DNA from 3 places in the Paenibacillus sp. VCA1 genome. Region 1 is predicted to be linked to each of the others. Evidence: predicted binding sites of a transcription regulator. Region 1 holds the regulator's gene; each other region holds the start of a gene.

Region 1 (6,147 bases):
TTCCTTCACGGCTCGGTTTCGCGCTTCGCGGAACAATTCACGCACACGTCCCGCGCCGACGCCGACGTACATTTCGACGAATTCGCTGCCTGAAGAAGCCACGAATACCGAATCCGTGTAATGAGCCGCGGCTTTGGCCATCAGCGTCTTGCCTGTTCCGGGAGGACCCGTGAGCAGAATCCCTTTTAACGGGCGGATGCCCAGCTTGCGGATCTCTTCATGTTTGATCAAAAAATCCAGGGCTTCCATCAGCTCCTGCTTGGCATGATCCTGCCCGCCGATTTCTTCGAACGTCAGCTTCTTGGGGCCTCTCTTCTTGCGTTTGCGTTCCGTTCCGGCCCCTACGGCCAGCCCGCCGCGAACGCTCGCCATGAACAGCAGCCCGCCGACAAGCAGCGTCGCGATGATCAGCGGAATGATGTTGACGCCGATATATGCCAGAAATATGAGCAGCACCGGAACGAATCCGATGAGAATCTCTTTGGACCATCTAGGCATTATTCCCACACCCCAATCTTTCCGGGGTTCCGGGGTAATACGATAAATTTGCTGTGTTCGCCGTCGCTAAGGCCGATATACACGTTTTTGGCATCCATTTCCGTTTGGGTTTTAATGCCGGTATCTTTCGCAAGCTGATCCAGCTTGGCCGGAATTTCGGTATATTTCTTGTTATCCATCGCTTCCGCTACGGAAAACATGGCCGAGTCCCAAAAACGGTTCAGCTTATCGGAAGAGTGGTCCACAAAGTCGAAATTCAGCTCGCGGTTCCCCACCACCGATTTGCCTTGCGTCGTAATTTGATTCACAAGGCCGGAAAGGTTCGTGTCCGGCTTCAAATCCAGCTTCAGGTTGATCTGATTGCGGCTAATATCGAATTGGGCGTTGTTGACGCCTTTATAATTTTGAACGATTTTCTGCAGCGGACCCTGCATCGTCGTCTGGCGGTAAATGAACCAGCCTCCGAACAGCAGCGCCGCCGATATGACAACAGTAATCGCAATTGGTATTGGACGCAGTTTCAAAACGTATGTCCTCCTCTCATATTCTAAAACTATTTTCTATATATATATCATACGAAAAATAGACAACCGCGGCAAAGAGCTTTAAGCATAAGCATCTCGTCACGGTCATTCAGGACTTTTCCGATTTGCATTTCGACACGACTGTCACACCAGATCGATAGAGTATATCGAATCACTACAATGAAGAGTATATCACATCGTATATACTAAATCGAAGGTAATGTGTGAAAGTATTTAAAATATTATCCTGCTCACGCCAAAGAACCCCATTTTCATGAGGTTCTTTTTCATTCTTGAACGGACAAATCTACATATGACGCCTATTTTTCATTACCGGTTCGGCAGCGTAAACGGGCCTCCGATGCTTTGGCCGTCGCTAAACCGATAGAATTGGTAGTAATAATGATCCTTCGACCAGTAAAAAAGCTGCCAGGCATACTGGCCGTTATACATTCCAGGCACGATCTTCAGCTTTTTCACGTCGGGTATCTCCTTCAGCGCCTTCTCCCTGACCTGATTTTCCGAAATGCCGTTTGAAAGCAGCTCTTCGTGAACCGTGCCTTCGCCGGATTTGACTTTGCCGTCTTCGTCCATCGTTACCCATACCATCACCGGCCGATTGTCTTTGTCCAAGCCTTCGATCGCCCAGCAGATCGTATCCCACACCGATTTTTGGGCTTCGGTCACCTTTACGAGGCTGGTCTCCTGCTTCGCCTTCAGAATCGCTGCCGTCTCCTGGGCCCGGATGTCCTGAGTTACGTATATGTAATAACGGTAAAGTCCGAAAACAAGCAGCAGCAAAACGACGATTCCGAGAAAAATCCATTTCTTCTTATTCTTCAGCATAAGCTCCCCTATCTGTTGCCGTCCTATCGGGCCAAGAGACCTTCAAAAGCGGCTTGGGCTTCCCGGCGGATGCGCTCTTCGTCCATGGTCAGGCAGGCGCCGTGTTTCACGACCTGCTTGCCGTCCACCCATACGTGCTCGACGTCTTTGCCGCAAGCTGAATAAATGGCGTGGGAAATCAGATCGGTGTGCGGAAGAAAATGGGCCTGGTCGGTGTTGAGCGCGATGAAATCGGCTTTCATTCCCGGAGCCAGCGTGCCGACGTCTTTCAGGAAAAGGGACTCCGCGCCGTGGACCGTTCCCATTTTCAGCGCTTCGTACGCCGGAATTGCCGTCGGATCGCCGGAAACCCCTTTATGGATCAATGCGGCGAGACGCATTTCTTCGAACATATCCAAATTGTTATTGCTTGCCGCTCCGTCGGTTCCCAGAGAGACCGTCACTCCGGCCTTGAGCAAGTCCGTCACGCGCGCCACGCCGCTTGCCAGCTTCAGGTTGCTTCCCGGGTTATGGGAAACGGCCACGTTGTTGCTCGCCAAAATGCCGATTTCTTCATCGGTCAAATGAACGGCATGCGCCACCAGAGACGGTCTCGAAAATACGCCGAGCTTTTCCAGATGGGCAACCGGACGCAAACCGTATTCCTTGACGTTTTGCTCCACTTCGGCCATCGTTTCGGACATATGGGTATGCATCGGCAGATCCATATCATGCGCCGCCTGCACGAATTTTTCGATATAATCCGGAGGGCAGGTATACGGCGCATGCGGCGAAATCATGGTCGTGATCCGGCCGTTGGCCTTTCCGTTCCAGTCGCGCGCGAATTGGATCGCCTCGTTCAGCTTGTGGCGCTGAAGCTCCTCGGAACACAAACCGATGACGCCGCGCATCAGGGAGGCGCGGATTCCCGATTCTTCCGTCACTTTCGCCACTTGATCCATATGGTCGTACATGTCGAGGAAGGTTGTCGTGCCGCCTTTCAGCATTTCCAGTACGGATAAGGACGTACCCCAGTAGACATCGGATGAAGTGAATTTGGCTTCCATCGGCCACATTTTTTCCTGAAGCCAGATTTGCAGGGCCAGATCATCCCCGTATCCGCGCAGCAGCGACATCGCCGCATGTCCGTGCGTATTGACCAATCCGGGCATAAAAAACAGATGCGTCCCGTCGAATACGGGAACATCGCCTTCAAGTTCCGGTTTTTCTTCCCCGATATAAGCGATGCGGTCGTCCTCGATCACCATATATCCGCGGATTACCGGCTTGTCTTGATCAGGCACGGCAAAGCTGCCGTTCGCGATGATCCATTTATTCGTTGTCTTGTTCTCCGTCATCGGTAGAACCTTCCTTTCCGTTATCCAAATAATATGCCAAGCTCAGCAGGTCGGTCGTAAAGTCCGCCGCATGAATCCGGATGTTGGCCGGAGCCTTCAGGATCGTCGGCGCGAAGTTCAGAATCGCTTCGATTCCGGCCCCGATCAATTGATCCGCCACGTTCTGGGCTTCGACGGCGGGCACGGTGATGATGCCGATCCGGATATTGTGCTTTTTGATCGTGTCCGTCATTTCCTCCATCGGCTGCACCGTAAGCGTATTGATCCGTTTTCCGATCTTTTTCGGATTTTCGTCGAACACCGCCACGATTTTAATGTTTTCGCGAAGGTAATAGTTGTAATTCGAAAGGGCCTGGCCCAAATTCCCGGCGCCTACCAGCACCGCGTTGATCTGCTGGTCCAGGTTCAGAATGTGGCGGATTTTTTCGATCAGGTACGAAACGTCATACCCGATCCCTTTCCGGCCGAAATCGCCGAAATAGGCAAGATCCTTGCGGATTTGCGCCGGATTCAGGTCGAGTTTCAGGCCAAGCTCCTGGGAGGAGACCGTCGCAACCTCCCGCTTGTTCAAATCATTCAAATAACGTAAATATACAGGCAGTCTGCGGACGACCGCTTCGGAAATTTTCTCCGATTTCATGCTTGTTCCCCCTATTTAACAGCTTAATTTCTATCGTTAACATCGTATGAAAAGAGGTGCGTTAACCCTCTTGAAGCCATTCAGATATACGGGGAACCATTTTTTCCGTATTCATATGCTCCATCTTTGGCCCCGGCAAGGAGTAGAGAAAATATTTCCCGTAATAAGACTCGATCACCCGCGTATCGTAAACGATGACGATGCCGCGGTCATTCGCCGTGCGAACCAAGCGGCCGAACCCCTGTTTAAAACGGATAACCGCTTGAGGCACGGAAAGCTTCATGAACGGATTTTTTTTCTGGCGCTGTAAAAGCTCCGCTTTCGCTTCGTACAGCGGATGGTTTGGCGGCTGGAACGGAAGCCTTACGATCGCAAGGCAGGTCAATGCCTCGCCGGGGATATCGACCCCTTCCCAGAAGCTGCTCGTACCGAGCAGCACCGAAGCGCTGCTGTCCTGGAAACGTCTGATGAGCTTGGTACGGCTGCCGCTGTCGACGCCTTGGCCGAGAACGGTGATGTCGCTGCCCGCAAGGGTGTTTTTCAACGGCTCATGCACCTGCCGCAGCATCCGGTACGAAGTGAACAGCACCAGCATCCGCCCGTGCGTCGCAACGGCCGCGTCCGCCAAGGAGCGCACCAGCGTATCGACGAACACGGCGTCGCCGACGCTTCCTTTGACGCTGGGGAAATCCCGCGGGATGACGAGAAGCGCCTGATCCCGGTATTTGAACGGAGACGGAAGCTGCACGGTCACGAGGCGACCGCTTTCCTGGTCTTCCTCCAGGCCGAGATTGTCGATCATATATTGGAAGGATTTGTCTACCGACAACGTCGCCGACGTTAAAATAACGCTTTTCTTTTTGTCGAAAAACAATTCCTTCAGCTGTTTGCTGACATCCACCGGGACCGCGTACAACTGCAGCGATTTGCTGCGGAAATGGCTGCTGGCTTCCATCCAATAAACGACGGTTTCATCGTTCAAGTTCATGAAGGTCCGCAGGTCGTCGCGTTCGGCGGCAAGATCCTTGAACAGGCCGCTGAGGTCTGTAATCAGGCTGTCGGCGCTGTAATCGTCTTCGTTTTCCTTGTATTCCGCCAGCATTTTTTCGCCGCGGCGGACGATCTCGCTGATTTTGACGTGGATCTGGTTTTCCAGCCCCTTCAGCGCTTCCCACTCCTGCGGCCATTTCGACGGCTGCAGCCGGAGCACGAATTGCCCCGCTTCGCCCGGCGAAACGTCATTTCGTTCCGGCATCAGGGCGAAAAGGGATTCGCTGAGCTTATCCCATGTTTCCTTGACGTCCACCAAATCTTCGCTCATGCGGTCAATCGCGGCGATCCAGTCGCTTGCCCGCTCCTGTCCGGACGGCTGCAGCTGCTGGCGAAGAGCGATAAGCTGTCCGCTGCGCGAATCTTTGTACAGCCGTGTCAGCGTGTGGACGACGCTAAAATACTTCATATTCAGGCCTAGATGCTTGCCGGCCACGTCCTCCAAATGATGGGCCTCGTCGATGACGAGACGTTCGTAAGACGGCAGCAGCTGATGTCCTGCTTTGACGTCGGTGAACAGCTTGGAGTGGTTCGTGATGACCACGTCCGCGATGCCCGCCTCATGTTTCGCCCGGTGGTAATAACATTTGCGGAACCATGGGCAGCTTCGTCCCAGGCAGGAATCCGAATCGCTGCTTACCGTTTCCCAGAAATCGCCGCCCCTTCCGCCGAGATTCAGTTCTTCGTCATCCCCGTTTTCGGTCTGCGCCAGCCATACGATCATTTGCGCCGCCGTAATCGTATCTTCCTTGGGATTAAAAAAGTCTCTTCTGTTTATTTTATGTTCAAATTTTCTCAAACACAAATAATGTTGTCTGCCCTTAAAGACGGCCGCCTTGAACGGAAACGGCACAACCTGCGTCAATAAAGGCACGTCCCGCTCGCGCAGCTGCTCCTGAAGGTTGATCGTATGCGTGCTGATCATCACTTTCTGCTGCTGCTTGACGCTTTGGTATATGGATGGAATGAGGTAACCAAGCGATTTGCCGGTCCCCGTTCCCGCTTCGATCAGCAAATGCTTGTCTTCATTCAGCGCGTTCATCACCTGGTCGAACATCATCGATTGCGGTTCGCGCTCCTCGTATTGGGGCATAATTAGTTTAAGCCGTTTCTGGATTTCGCCCAAATATTCGTCAAATTCCATCCCGGCGAGCGGATTGCCTTCCGCCTCGTCCCGCGGAGGTTTCATCTCGGTCCAGTCTTCGACGGCCAGGGCGAACTGACGGTAGAAATTGTGGCTGTTCAAGTCCTG
Region 2 (6,147 bases), on a different contig from region 1:
CAGGCGGAGAAGACGATTTCATGGAGCTGGCTGCCGATCATGCATATCGCAATATGGTGCGGCATAAGAATGGAAGGCTCTATTTTGAAGCGCCTTCCTTTTTGGCCTTACATGTCGCTTTACAACGAAGGTTGATTAAACTAATATTAAATTATCTGTCGGCAGGCTCTGAAATCACCGATTTTCACAAAATCGAATTGATTCGCGAGCCAATTGTTCAGAATAAAAGCACGACCTGGAGCCTTGACATTGGAGGCGGTTTGGCCTGCATACGCGAATACGATATGATATGGTTTATGCACAGGCCGCAAGAGCAGTCCAAGAGCTATACATACGAGCTTCAAACTGCTGTTCCGGAACTTTTTATTCCTGAGATTGGCAAAAAGATGAAAATGAAGGTTCAGTCGCCGAACGACTCTTATTTTTCGAATGCGGCCGGAACCTGCGCCGAAGCGGTGTTCGATGCCGGCCAATTGAAATATCCATTAACAATCCGCTCAAGACTGCCTGGAGATACCATGAAGGTCATGGGATTAAACGGAAGCAAAAAGGTAAAAGATATTTTCATTGACGCGAAGATACCTCCATCCGCTCGCTCCCGCATTCCTGTATTGGTCGATGGTTCAGGCAACATTATCTGGATACCGGGAGTCCGGCGGTCCGCGCACGCGGCGGTCGGGGCGCAAACGGTGTCCGTCCTGCATATGCGTCTGGAGGATGCAGAGGCAGTGGAGCAACTGTAATGGTCATAGTAAGACTTTCATAGTATAAACGTAGGAGGTTCGCTCAGTTGCAAAACGATATTCAAGAAGTTCTGATCACCGAAGAGGAAATCCAGAAGAAAATAAAGGAACTCGGAGCACAGCTCAGCAAGGTTTATGAAGGGCGCAATCCTTTGGTCATTTGCGTACTGAAAGGCGCGTTTATTTTCATGGCCGATTTGGTTAAAAATATGACAGTACCTCTTGAGCTCGACTTCATGGCCGTATCCAGCTACGGCACACAGACCAAATCATCCGGCGTCGTCAAAATCATCAAAGATTTGGATGCGTCGGTGGAAGGACGCGACGTCCTGATTGTCGAAGATATTATCGACAGCGGTCTCACACTCAGCCATTTGATCGAGCTTCTCAAGAGCCGCAATGCCAAGTCGACGTGCGTTGTCACGCTGTTTGACAAGCCGGCGCGGCGTACCGTAAACCTGGAAGCTGATTATACAGGCTTCTCACTGCCGGACGCCTTTGTTGTCGGATACGGCTTGGATTACGCCGAACGTTACCGGAACCTGCCCTACATCGGGATCTTGAAACCGGAAGTCTATTCCCACTAATGGTGATACTCCAGCCCATGGACGTTTTTTACTGACGGTTCATGCGAATACCACCTCTGTTGAGATGGTCAGACAGGCTATGGTAAAATAATTAAAGTGTTTTGAGAGGAGGTAGGGGATGAATCGGTTCATCCGGAATTCTGGTTTTTATTTGATTCTTTTTTTAGTTGTGGTGGGCATTGTCCAGTTCGTAAGCAGCAGCGGTGAATCTGCTCACAATCCTAGATACGATGAATTTCGGCAAGAGATTAAGGCTGGCAATGTGAAGGATATCACGGTTCAATTTGACGGTTACGCCTATCTCGTAACCGGTAAATATAATCATAGACCGGACGGGGCTAAATCCGACAGCTTCTCGACCTACATTCCGGCTACAGATGCCGCGATTCAAGAGCTGGTTGACGCCAGCGACAAGACCGGCATGCAATATACCCAGAAGAAGATGGAAGGCGAAAGCATTTGGCTGACGCTGCTCTCCTCCATGATTCCTTTGGTTATCATGTTCATTCTCTTCTTCTTCCTGTTCAATCAGGCGCAGGGCGGCGGCGGCAAAGTGATGAACTTCGGCAAAAGCCGTGCTCGCTTATATAATGAAGAGAAGAAGAGGGTCACGTTCGAAGATGTGGCCGGGGCCGACGAAGAGAAACAGGAACTCGTTGAAGTTGTGGAATTCCTGAAGGATCCGCGCAAATTTGCCGCCGTCGGAGCGCGCATTCCGAAAGGGGTGCTGCTCGTAGGTCCTCCGGGTACAGGTAAAACGCTCCTCGCCCGCGCGGTAGCCGGCGAAGCAGGCGTGCCGTTCTTCAGCATTTCCGGTTCCGACTTCGTGGAAATGTTCGTGGGTGTCGGTGCATCCCGCGTGCGCGATTTGTTCGAGAACGCGAAGAAAAATGCGCCATGTATTATATTTATCGACGAAATCGATGCGGTTGGCCGCCAGCGCGGCGCCGGTCTTGGCGGTGGCCATGACGAGCGCGAACAGACGCTGAACCAATTGCTCGTAGAGATGGACGGTTTCGGCGGCAATGAAGGCATCATCATCGTTGCGGCAACCAACCGCGCCGATATTCTCGACCCGGCGCTTCTGCGTCCGGGACGTTTCGACCGTCAAATCACGGTAGACCGTCCGGATGTGAAGGGTCGTGAAGCAGTACTGAAAGTGCATGCGCGCAACAAGCCGCTCACGAAAGACGTTAAGCTTGATGTTGTAGCAAAACGCACCACGGGCTTTACCGGCGCCGAGCTGGAGAACCTGATGAACGAGGCTGCCCTGCTTGCGGCACGCCGCAATCGGAAGGATATCTCCATGCGCGAGGTGGACGAAGCGATCGACCGCGTCATCGTCGGCACGGAGAAACGCAGCCGCGTGATCAGCGACCGCGAGAAGCGGATCGTCGCTTATCACGAAGCGGGTCACACGATCGTCGGCTATTTCCTCGAGAATGCCGATATGGTGCATAAAGTAACGATCATTCCTCGCGGCCGTGCCGGCGGATACGTCATCATGATGCCGAAGGAAGATCGCATGCTCGTCACGAAACAGGAACTGCTGGATAAGGTTACGGGTCTCCTCGGGGGCCGCGTGTCCGAGGAACTCTTCATCGGAGAAATCGGAACCGGCGCATACAGCGACTTCCAGCAAGCGACAGGCATCGTGCGCAGCATGATCATGGAATACGGCATGAGCGAAAAGCTTGGGCCGCTCCAGTTCGGCTCGTCGCAAGGCCAGGTATTCCTTGGCCGTGATCTCGGCCATGAGCAAAATTACAGTGATTCCATCGCTTACGAAATCGATCAGGAAATGCAGCGCATGACCAACGAATGTTATCAGCGTTGTAAGGATCTGCTGATCAAGCACTCCAAAGAGGTTCATCTCATCGCGAATACGCTGCTTGAGAAAGAAACGCTGGAGCTTGAGCAAATCAAAGAACTGATCGAACAAGGATATCTGTCCGAAGACGGACCGCGCGAAGACGAAAACGGAGGTTCTTCCGAAGGCGGAGCACCCGTGATCGACTCGATCGGTGACGTTCGCGTCCGCATCCAAGGCAAAGAGGACAACGCCAACTTGCCGACGAATGAGATTCCGAACGATGTTCCGGAGAGCCCTTCGGACATTCCGAACGATCCGACCAACCCTCCGGCGGACGATCCGAATACAGGCAACGGGGGGACGCCTCCCGGAACCCAAGCATAAACCGGACGTTTGACCGACTATCGCAAAAATAATAACCCGAAAGACGATGATCGTCGTCTTTCGGGTTTTTGTTTTTTGCGGCACTTAAAAATTTTTTAATGGACTAAACAAGCTTTTTTACGGTGAAGGGGCGCATCAAACATGCACCGCATAAGGAATTTTTTCGAATATGGCCCTGCCCGTTGCGAACATGCCGCCCAATTGACAGTCCGTGAAACCTTGTGTACATTAGTTGATAACTGAAAAACCTCGAGGCTTAGACACCTAACTTTGAGAGAATTTTCACAATATTATAATGATGTGATGACATTATTAAAGGAGTGGGTTTCTGGTGGAAGCTCTTGCGCTGCAGCATAAAGAGGAGCAAAAACGGGAATTGACCGAGAAGCTGATGCAACTCAAAAAGGAAAGAAACGCAATCATTCTTGCCCATTATTATCAAAGAGACGAAATTCAGGAGGTAGCCGACTTCCGAGGCGATTCCTTTTTGCTTGCCCAAAAAGCCGCGCAAACCGATGCGGAGACGATCGTATTTTGCGGCGTGCATTTTATGGGGGAAAGCGCCAAAATTTTGGCTCCGAACAAGACGGTTTTGATTCCGGACGAACGCGCGGGTTGCCCAATGGCCGACATGGTGAACGTGGACGGACTCCGCAAGCTGAAAGCGCAGCATCCGAATGCCAAAGTCGTTACATATATCAACTCCTCCGCCGACGTGAAAGCGGAAACGGACATTTGTTGTACCTCATCCAATGCCGTAAAAGTCATTCAGTCGCTGGATTGCGACGAGATCATCTGGGTGCCGGATAAAAACCTCGGCCATTACGTGCAGCAGCATACCGACAAAAAGATGATCATTTGGGAAGGATACTGCAACACGCATGATATGTTGACCGTGAAGGATGTTGTGGAGATGAAAGCCAAACATCCGAACGCCCAGTTTGTCGTACACCCGGAATGCCGCCCGGAAGTCGTGGCGATGGGCGATTTTGTAGGCAGCACGACAGCCATCATCGATTACTGCAAAAAGTCGGACTGTCAGGAATTTATCGTTGGTACGGAAGACGGAACGGGATATCAGCTCCGCAAGGACAGTCCGGATAAAACCTTCCATTTCGCATCCAAATATTTGGTATGCCCGAACATGAAAGTAAACAATCTCAAAAAATTGGTGAAGTGTCTGGAAACCATGAAGCCGCAAATTTACGTGCCGCCGGCTGTCGCAGACCGGGCCCGAATTTCTTTAGAGCGCATGTTACAAGTACAGTAGCATGCGCTACTCTTTCTCTTAAGACAGGTGAATGATGCAATGATTCCTCAGTTTTTGGTTGATTTTGACCTGCAGTCGTTGCCCTGCTTGGAAACGGATGTCATCGTCATTGGGTCCGGGATTGCGGGTCTCTATACGGCGATTGAGGCGGGAAAGGACCTTAACGTCATCATGATTACGAAAAACGCGCTTCTGGAGAGCAACACCCGCTATGCCCAAGGCGGCATCGCCGCCGTGACTTCAGAGGACGACTCACCGGCATACCACCGGGAAGATACGCTGATGGCCGGGGCGGGATTATGCTCTTCCGCCGCGGTCGACGCGCTTGTGAATGAAGGGCCCGAAGGCGTTCAGGAGCTGATTCGCCTGGGCACCAGTTTTGACGTTGAAAACGGGGAGCTTGCCTTGACGCAGGAAGGCGCCCACAGCCGGCGCCGCATTTTGCACGCGAACGGGGATGCGACCGGCTTCGAGATCGTCAGGGCGCTGGCCGCGCAGGTATGCGTTCATGAGCGTGTTCAAGTGTGGGAGCATCATTTTGTGGTCGACGTCATTACGGTTGGGAACGAATGCGTAGGGGCTCTCGTACAGCGTCCCGACGGGCAAAGGGTGTATGTGAAGGCGTCGGCGACCATATTGTGTACCGGAGGGGCCGGGCAGCTTTACCGATATACGACGAACCCGGAAGTGGCAACAGCAGACGGCATTGCCATCGCTTACCGGGCTGGGGCGCGAATCCGCGACATGGAATTCATTCAGTTCCACCCGACGGCGTTGTGTTATCCCGGCGCTCCGCGTTTCCTCATATCGGAAGCGGTTCGGGGCGAAGGAGCCGTGCTGCGGAATATCAAGGGCGATCGGTTCATGGACAAATACCATCAGCTGCTCGAGTTGGCGCCCCGGGATATCGTGGCTCGGGCGATCGTCAGCGAAATGGAAGAAACGAAATCGACGTTTGTGTATCTGGACATTACGCATGAGCCGCAGGATGTCATCCAGCACCGTTTTCCGACCATTTACGAAACTTGCCTGAATTACGGCCTGGACATGGCAACGGATTGGATTCCCGTCGCTCCGGCTGCGCATTATATGATGGGTGGAGTGAAAACGGACCTGAACGGGGAAAGCAGCGTCGCAAGGTTGTTTGCCTGCGGCGAAGTGTCCTCGACCGGCGTGCATGGGGCGAATCGTTTGGCAAGCAATTCGCTGTCCGAGGCGATTGTGTTCGGCAGACGGATTGTAAACCGGATCCGGGAGTTGGCGCCTCTCGCAGGTTCCGTCGATCTGACCCATCAGTTGGAGGGCCGGACAGGCGCCCCCAAGCAGGCGATTATCGAGCGGCGGTTGAAA
Region 3 (6,147 bases), on a different contig from region 1:
AGCGATATATGAGGATTTTATTCGAAAAGCCACAAGCGAAGGAATTCAAGTGGAAGCCCTTGAGGGGCGCCCCGAATGGGTCTATAAGTCTAAGCAGGAGGATATACAAAAATTCATCGCCTGGGTTAAAACCTATAATGCCTCCGCCCATCCGGAAGCCCGCTTTATGGGACTGCATTTCGATATCGAGCCTTATGCGCTTAGCGAATGGACCAAGGACAATAAGTCGATTCTCGAAAGCTGGATGGACAATTTGAGGCTGATCGAAAAAGAAACCAAAGGCAGCGGCTTGAACATTGCGATGGACGTTCCGTATTGGCTGAATACGATTCATGTCCCCGGGAAGAATTACAGCATGAGCGCATGGCTGCTGGAAAAGTTCGACTGCCTCGTCATCATGAATTATCGGAATCATGCGTCAGGCAGCAATGGGATTGTGGAAAATGCACAGGCCATGCTGAGGGAAGCCTCCACGCTCAAGAAGAAAATTGTGGTTGCTGTAGAAACGGTCAAAAGCGCCGAGGGTCCACGGGTCTCATTCTTTTCCATGAGCAACGAGGTGATGGAAAAAGAACTCCAGTCTGCCCATAATCAATTGGCGCACTACGCAAGTTACGGCGGCTTCGCCATTCACGATTTCAAAAGCTGGCAGGACATGAAATAAGAAGCTGCTGATACAAAAAATATATACCGTCTACTGAATGAAAAAACACCTCTTCATCGCCGGATCGTGGTTGGCAAGTAACCCGTCCGGGATGAGGAGGTGTTTATTTTTGGCCAGCTGATTGCCCCGTTTACTGGAGAGATGAACCCGAAATCAATGTCATCAAATGTCTCCCAAATGATTCACTGTCGATATGCCGGTCGGCTGACAGGCGGCTTGCCTGCGTTTTTTTATCTACGGAGCAATCCTGTTTCCTCTGCCCCCTAATCCTTCGCAATATACCAATAAGCGATGCCGACGAACAAAATGCCGCCAACCATGTTGCCGAGCGTAACCGGGATCAGATTCGCGGCCATTCCCGCCCACGAAACCGTCTCCGGATGCGGGATGAACAGCGAAATCGACAGCAGCGTCATGTTCGCCACGCTGTGCTCGAACCCGGAAGTGATAAAGGCGAACAGGCACCAGAAAATCATGACCAGCTTCGCGATTTCTTCTTTCAGCTTCATGGAGCACCAAACCGCGAGACAAACGAGCGTATTACACAAAATGCCGCGCATGAACAGCTCCATAAACGGCGCATTCATTTTCGCGCTTGCCGCGCTGTTGATGAAATCGGCCGTGCCGCCCTTCGCAAGACCGGTAAAGACGAAAATCGCCGCTACCAGCATGGATCCGGCAAAATTGCCGACATAGCTGTAAAGCCATATTTTGACCGTATCCAGCCAGGTCGTCTTTTTGTTTAGCGTGCTGACGACCATGACGAAGTTGTTCCCGGTAAACAGATCCGATCCGGCCATCAAAACAAGACTCAAGGCGATGCCGAAGCTGACCCCCATTACAATTTTGGTGGCGGGAGCATGGGCCGGGGACAATAATCCGCCGATCGTAAAGATCAGGATGATGCCAAAGCCAACGAACAGGCCCGCCAGCATGGAGGAGACGAGATATTTCCCAAAACTCCGGTTCAATAAGTTAACCTTGCCGACGCCTGCGTTTTCAACGGTTAAGATCGTGTTTTTCATGGTGCTTCAGCCCCCCAACATAGACATAACCGTCGATCACGGCGGTCTCGTAGGTCGCGATGCAGCCGTCGTCCGGCTTTTGCACCTCGCCCGTCGTCAGCGAGATTTTCCAATCATGCAGCGGGCAAAATACGTACTCACCCGACACGATCCCTTCGGCAAGCGGCCCGTTTTTATGCGGACACCGATTGCTGACGGCGCGCACCTCGCCGTTTGACAACCGGAATAATGCGATCGTTTCGTCCCGCACCTGGACCTCCTTGCCGATCAGCGGCTTCAGGTCCTCCAGCTTCATCACTTTCACCAGTTCCTTTGTAGCGCTCATGCGGTTCCCTCCCCGTTATGGTTTTTCCACCGTATACATGCTGCGGCGTTCCTCGTTATCGAGCGCGGCCTTCCAGGCTTCGCGGTAGGTTCTTTTTGCCGCCTCGAACCGGTCAACCAAAATCTCGATTTCCGCTTCATCCGCCAGCATGTGGCGCACCCAATCCGCGCCCATCCGGTTCACCCAAGGGGCCGTGCGTTCGCCGTAAATGCCCGTTTCCCGGTACAGCTGCACATAGGCTTTGGCCAGTCGAATCACTTCTTCCTCCGTCGTTACGGTCGTCAAGCTGTCGCATTCCCGGACTTCGGTGCCGCCGTTGCCGCCAAAATATAGCTGATACCCGTTCTCCACGCACACCACGCCAAAATCCTTCGTCAGCACCTCGGCGCAGTTTCGCGGACAGCCGGTGACGCCCATTTTCATTTTGTGCGGCGTATCGACCATCTCTATTTCCTGCTCGAGCCGAATGCCAAGCCCTAACGAATCCTGCGTGCCGAAGCGGCAAAATCTCGAGCCGACGCACGACTTCACGTTGCGCAGCGATTTCGAGTAGGCATACCCCGAACGCATCTCCAGCTCTTCCCATATTTTAGGAACATCCTCTTTTTTCACACCGTACAGGCCGATGCGGCTGGCGCCCGTGATTTTGACCAGCGGCACCTCGTATTTTTTCGCCACTTCGCCGATGCGGATCAGATCCTCCGGCGTCGTCGTTCCGCCATACATCCGCGGAATGACGGAGAAGGTGCCGTCCTTCTGGATGTTGCCTTCCATCCGTTCGTTGACGTACCGGGAAGCCTTGTCGTCGGCATACGTCTCGGGACGCAGCATCCGCAAGTAGTAGTTCAAAGCCGGACGGCATTTCGAGCAGCCTTCCTCATGCGCAAACCCAAGCACGATGCGCACTTCCCTTGGCGACTGCAGCCCTTTCTCCCGGATTGCGGCGACGACTTCATCACGGAAAAGCGTGGTGCAGCCGCACATGCCGGCCGCTTTTTGCGCCGAGGCATCGAATTTATCGCCGAGCGTATGCGCAAGGATCGCTTCGACCATGCCTCGGCATTTGCCGCACGAGCCGCCCGCTTTCGTCAAGGATTTGACTTCATCGAAGGTCGTTAATCCATGCTCGAGGATCGCGCCGACGATTCTTCCTTTCGTCACGCCGTTGCATCCGCAAATCGTCTCGTCCGCGCTGATCGCCGCCACGTCCATCCCGCCGTCATCCCCGGCTTTATGCAGCACCGATGCGCTCGTATATTCCTGAATGTCGCTTCCTTTCTTCAGCATATTGAACAGCCTGTTGCCATCCGAAACATCCCCGTAGAGAACGACGCCAACGACCTTTCCGTCACGGACCAGCACTTTTTTATAGGCTCCGGCAAATTCGTCCTGAACGACGATCGCTTTCGTATTTTCGTCTGCATGAATTTCCCCGCCGCTGAACAGGTCGCAGCCTGCCACCTTCAACTGCGTCGACAACACACTGCCATGGTACCCTTCCGTCGGTTGGCCTGTCAGATGATCCGCAAGCACGACGCCCTGCTCATAAAGCGGCGCTACCAATCCATAAGCGATGCCGCGGTGTTCGGCGCATTCGCCGACCGCATACACGTTCGGGTCCGTCGTCTGCATGACGTCATTGACCTGGATGCCCCGGCCCACCGCCAACCCCGCTTCGCGCGCCAGCGCGACATTCGGCCGGATGCCGACGGCCATCACGACAAGATCGCATTCGACGCTGGTGCCGTCTTCGAATCGCAGCCCTTGCACCCGGCCGTCGCCGTAGATTTCCGTCGTTTTTTTCTCCATCAGGAACTTCATGCCCTGGGCTTCCAGGTCCCGCTGCAGCAGCTTCGCGGCTGCCGGGTCGAGCTGCATTTCCATCAGGTAAGGGAGCAAATGAACGACATGCACTTCCATCCCTTGGTTCATCAGCCCGCGTGCCGCTTCCAGGCCCAAAAGTCCGCCCCCGATGACCACCGCCTTTTTGTACTGTTTGGCCGCTTCCAGCATCATTTTCGTATCGTCAATCGTCCGGAAGCCGATCACACCCTCGAGGGTATGCCCCGGTACCGGCAGAATAAACGCGCTGGACCCCGTCGCGATAATCAGCTCGTCATAAGGCACCACGCTTCCCCGATCCGTCGTGACTTGCTTCGCTTCCCGGTCGATCGTTACCACATGCTCATTTGCCAGCAAATGTATGTCATTGGACTGATACCAATCCCAATCGTTGATCGTAATTTCCTCGAACGTCGTTTTGCCCTGCAGCACAGGTGACAACATGATGCGGTTATAGTTCGGATAAGGTTCGTCTCCGATCATCGTCACATCAAAGCGTTCGCGGTCGCGGCGTAGAATCTCCTCGATGCACCGTGCTCCCGCCATCCCGTTGCCAATCATCACCAATCTTTTTTTCATTGCCACGCCTCCCGTGCAACATTGTGAAATCTATTACATGCTAAGCGTAGCTGATTTTCAAGGATTTGGATGTAACAAAGATCATAGACATGGGAAAAAGGTTCAAATTTGGGAAAGAAAAATTTTAGGGAATTCAGTATTTTTTAAACGATCTACTACCTATCTGCTAAAGAGCAAAATCGTTTATGATGAGATAAAGTCAATCTTGGAACGGAGTGAAAAAACATGGATGCGCAAGCGATCATTTCAAACATCGTAAAAGTTCTAAAGCAAGTCGACGGCGTCCAAGCTCTGGTATTGGGCGGTTCAAGGGCGAAGGGAACGCATCATCCCGGCTCCGATATCGATATCGGCATTTATTATGATCCCGGCAAAGGGCTGGACCTTGCCCAACTGCGCCGCGCAGCCTCGGATTTGGACGACGATCATCGAGACAACGTCATGACGGACATCGGCGGTTGGGGATCCTGGATCAATGGCGGCGGCTGGCTGCAGGTGAAGCAAATGCCGGTTGATTTTTTATACCGCGACCTCGGCAAAGTGTCCCAAGTCATTGAGCAGTGCCACGCCGGACATCTCACGATCGACTATCAGCCGGGGCATCCCCATGGATTCCTGAATGCGATTTATGCAGCTGAAGCAGCGTTGTGCAAGGTGTTATGGGATCCATCGGGACTTGTTGGTGAAATGAAGAGCAGAATGAACCCCTACCCGCATGCGCTTCGAAAGGCGATCATCGAAAAATTTCTGTGGGAAGCAAGCTTTTCGCTGGAGATCGGAAAAAAAGGCATTCCTAAAAAAGATTTATCTTATATCGCCGGATGCTGCTTCAGGGCCGTCTCCTGCTTGAATCAGGTTTTGTTTGCCCTGAACGAAACGTATTGGATGAACGAAAAAGGAGCTGCGGCCATCGCCGATTCTTTTTCCACGGTGCCAAGCCGGTACGCTCAAAGAGTCAATGACATCATCACCTTGGTCACGGAAGATCAAACCGGTTTAGAACAGGCGCTTGGAATGCTGCGTGATCTGATTCAGGAAACGGATCATCTGGTGAAAATGAAAGGCGTTTTGAATTAACGGCGCAATCGGCTGAACGAATGGAATATGAAAAAATAAAACCGCCTTCGATGAAGTGCATCCCAAGAGTTAGACACCATCCGTCGTTGAGGTGCAGATCACGAAAAGGCGGTTTTCATAAGTGATCCCTTTCACTTTTTTAATATTTAGCTGATTGGTTGCTGGACACCTTTGAGCCACACGGCTTTAATTGACAAGCTATCCGAAATTTTGGTTGTGGGGTCCCCATCGACCAGTACGAGGTCAGCACGAGTCCCTTCGGCAATACGGCCGCGGTCATGAAGTTCAAAGCGGCGGGCTGTTGTAGAGGTAGCCGACCGCAGTGCTTCCAGCGGAGTGAAACCTGCCTTAACCAGCAATTGCATTTCATGATGAACGCTGGCGCCGTGGGCAAGACCGCCAAGCTGTGGTACGGGAACCGGTGAAACATCCGTGCCGACCAAAATATCGACTCCCGCCTGGTGCAGATCCATTACGTTTTTAAAGCTGTTCTCCATACTTCCTTGTGGAAAGGTGTTGAAGCTGGAGTTCAGGATATCGATCCATTCCGGGCTTAATTTGGAATGCACGCGAGGATCATCAGCCAACTCCGATGCCGAATTGCCAATGATGGATGAATTTAATACCAGGCATGG

Evidence for each region. The regulator Rex, encoded in region 1, represses fermentation and respiration genes when NADH is low (regulators of the CRP and FNR family bind a similar motif). The targets are predictions, from matches to a motif close to TTGTGAAATATTTCACAA.
Region 2: a site for Rex is predicted at 3,798-3,815, ahead of nadA (quinolinate synthase NadA). Genes of this name have one in related genera too.
Region 3: a site for Rex is predicted at 4,457-4,474, ahead of nirB (nitrite reductase large subunit NirB). Genes of this name have one in related genera too.

What each region holds. Positions count from the first base shown of each region.
Region 1 is NZ_JAVLSX010000004.1:84,303-90,449, reverse strand. Features, by position in the region: gene RJP21_RS09645 (AAA family ATPase) at 1-498, opposite strand, end outside; gene RJP21_RS09640 (hypothetical protein) at 498-1,022, opposite strand; gene RJP21_RS09635 (cell wall elongation regulator TseB-like domain-containing protein) at 1,353-1,868, opposite strand; gene RJP21_RS09630 (amidohydrolase) at 1,892-3,205, opposite strand; gene RJP21_RS09625 (redox-sensing transcriptional repressor Rex) at 3,180-3,845, opposite strand; gene dinG (ATP-dependent DNA helicase DinG) at 3,907-6,147, opposite strand, start outside.
Region 2 is NZ_JAVLSX010000021.1:41,536-47,682, forward strand. Features, by position in the region: gene tilS (tRNA lysidine(34) synthetase TilS) at 1-743, shown strand, start outside; gene hpt (hypoxanthine phosphoribosyltransferase) at 791-1,330, shown strand; gene ftsH (ATP-dependent zinc metalloprotease FtsH) at 1,449-3,527, shown strand; gene nadA (quinolinate synthase NadA) at 3,859-4,797, shown strand; gene nadB (L-aspartate oxidase) at 4,837-6,147, shown strand, end outside.
Region 3 is NZ_JAVLSX010000008.1:86,162-92,308, reverse strand. Features, by position in the region: gene RJP21_RS18970 (copper amine oxidase N-terminal domain-containing protein) at 1-664, shown strand, start outside; gene RJP21_RS18965 (formate/nitrite transporter family protein) at 928-1,689, opposite strand; gene nirD (nitrite reductase small subunit NirD) at 1,664-2,014, opposite strand; gene nirB (nitrite reductase large subunit NirB) at 2,030-4,435, opposite strand; gene RJP21_RS18950 (nucleotidyltransferase domain-containing protein) at 4,661-5,512, shown strand; gene RJP21_RS18945 (amidohydrolase family protein) at 5,659-6,147, opposite strand, start outside.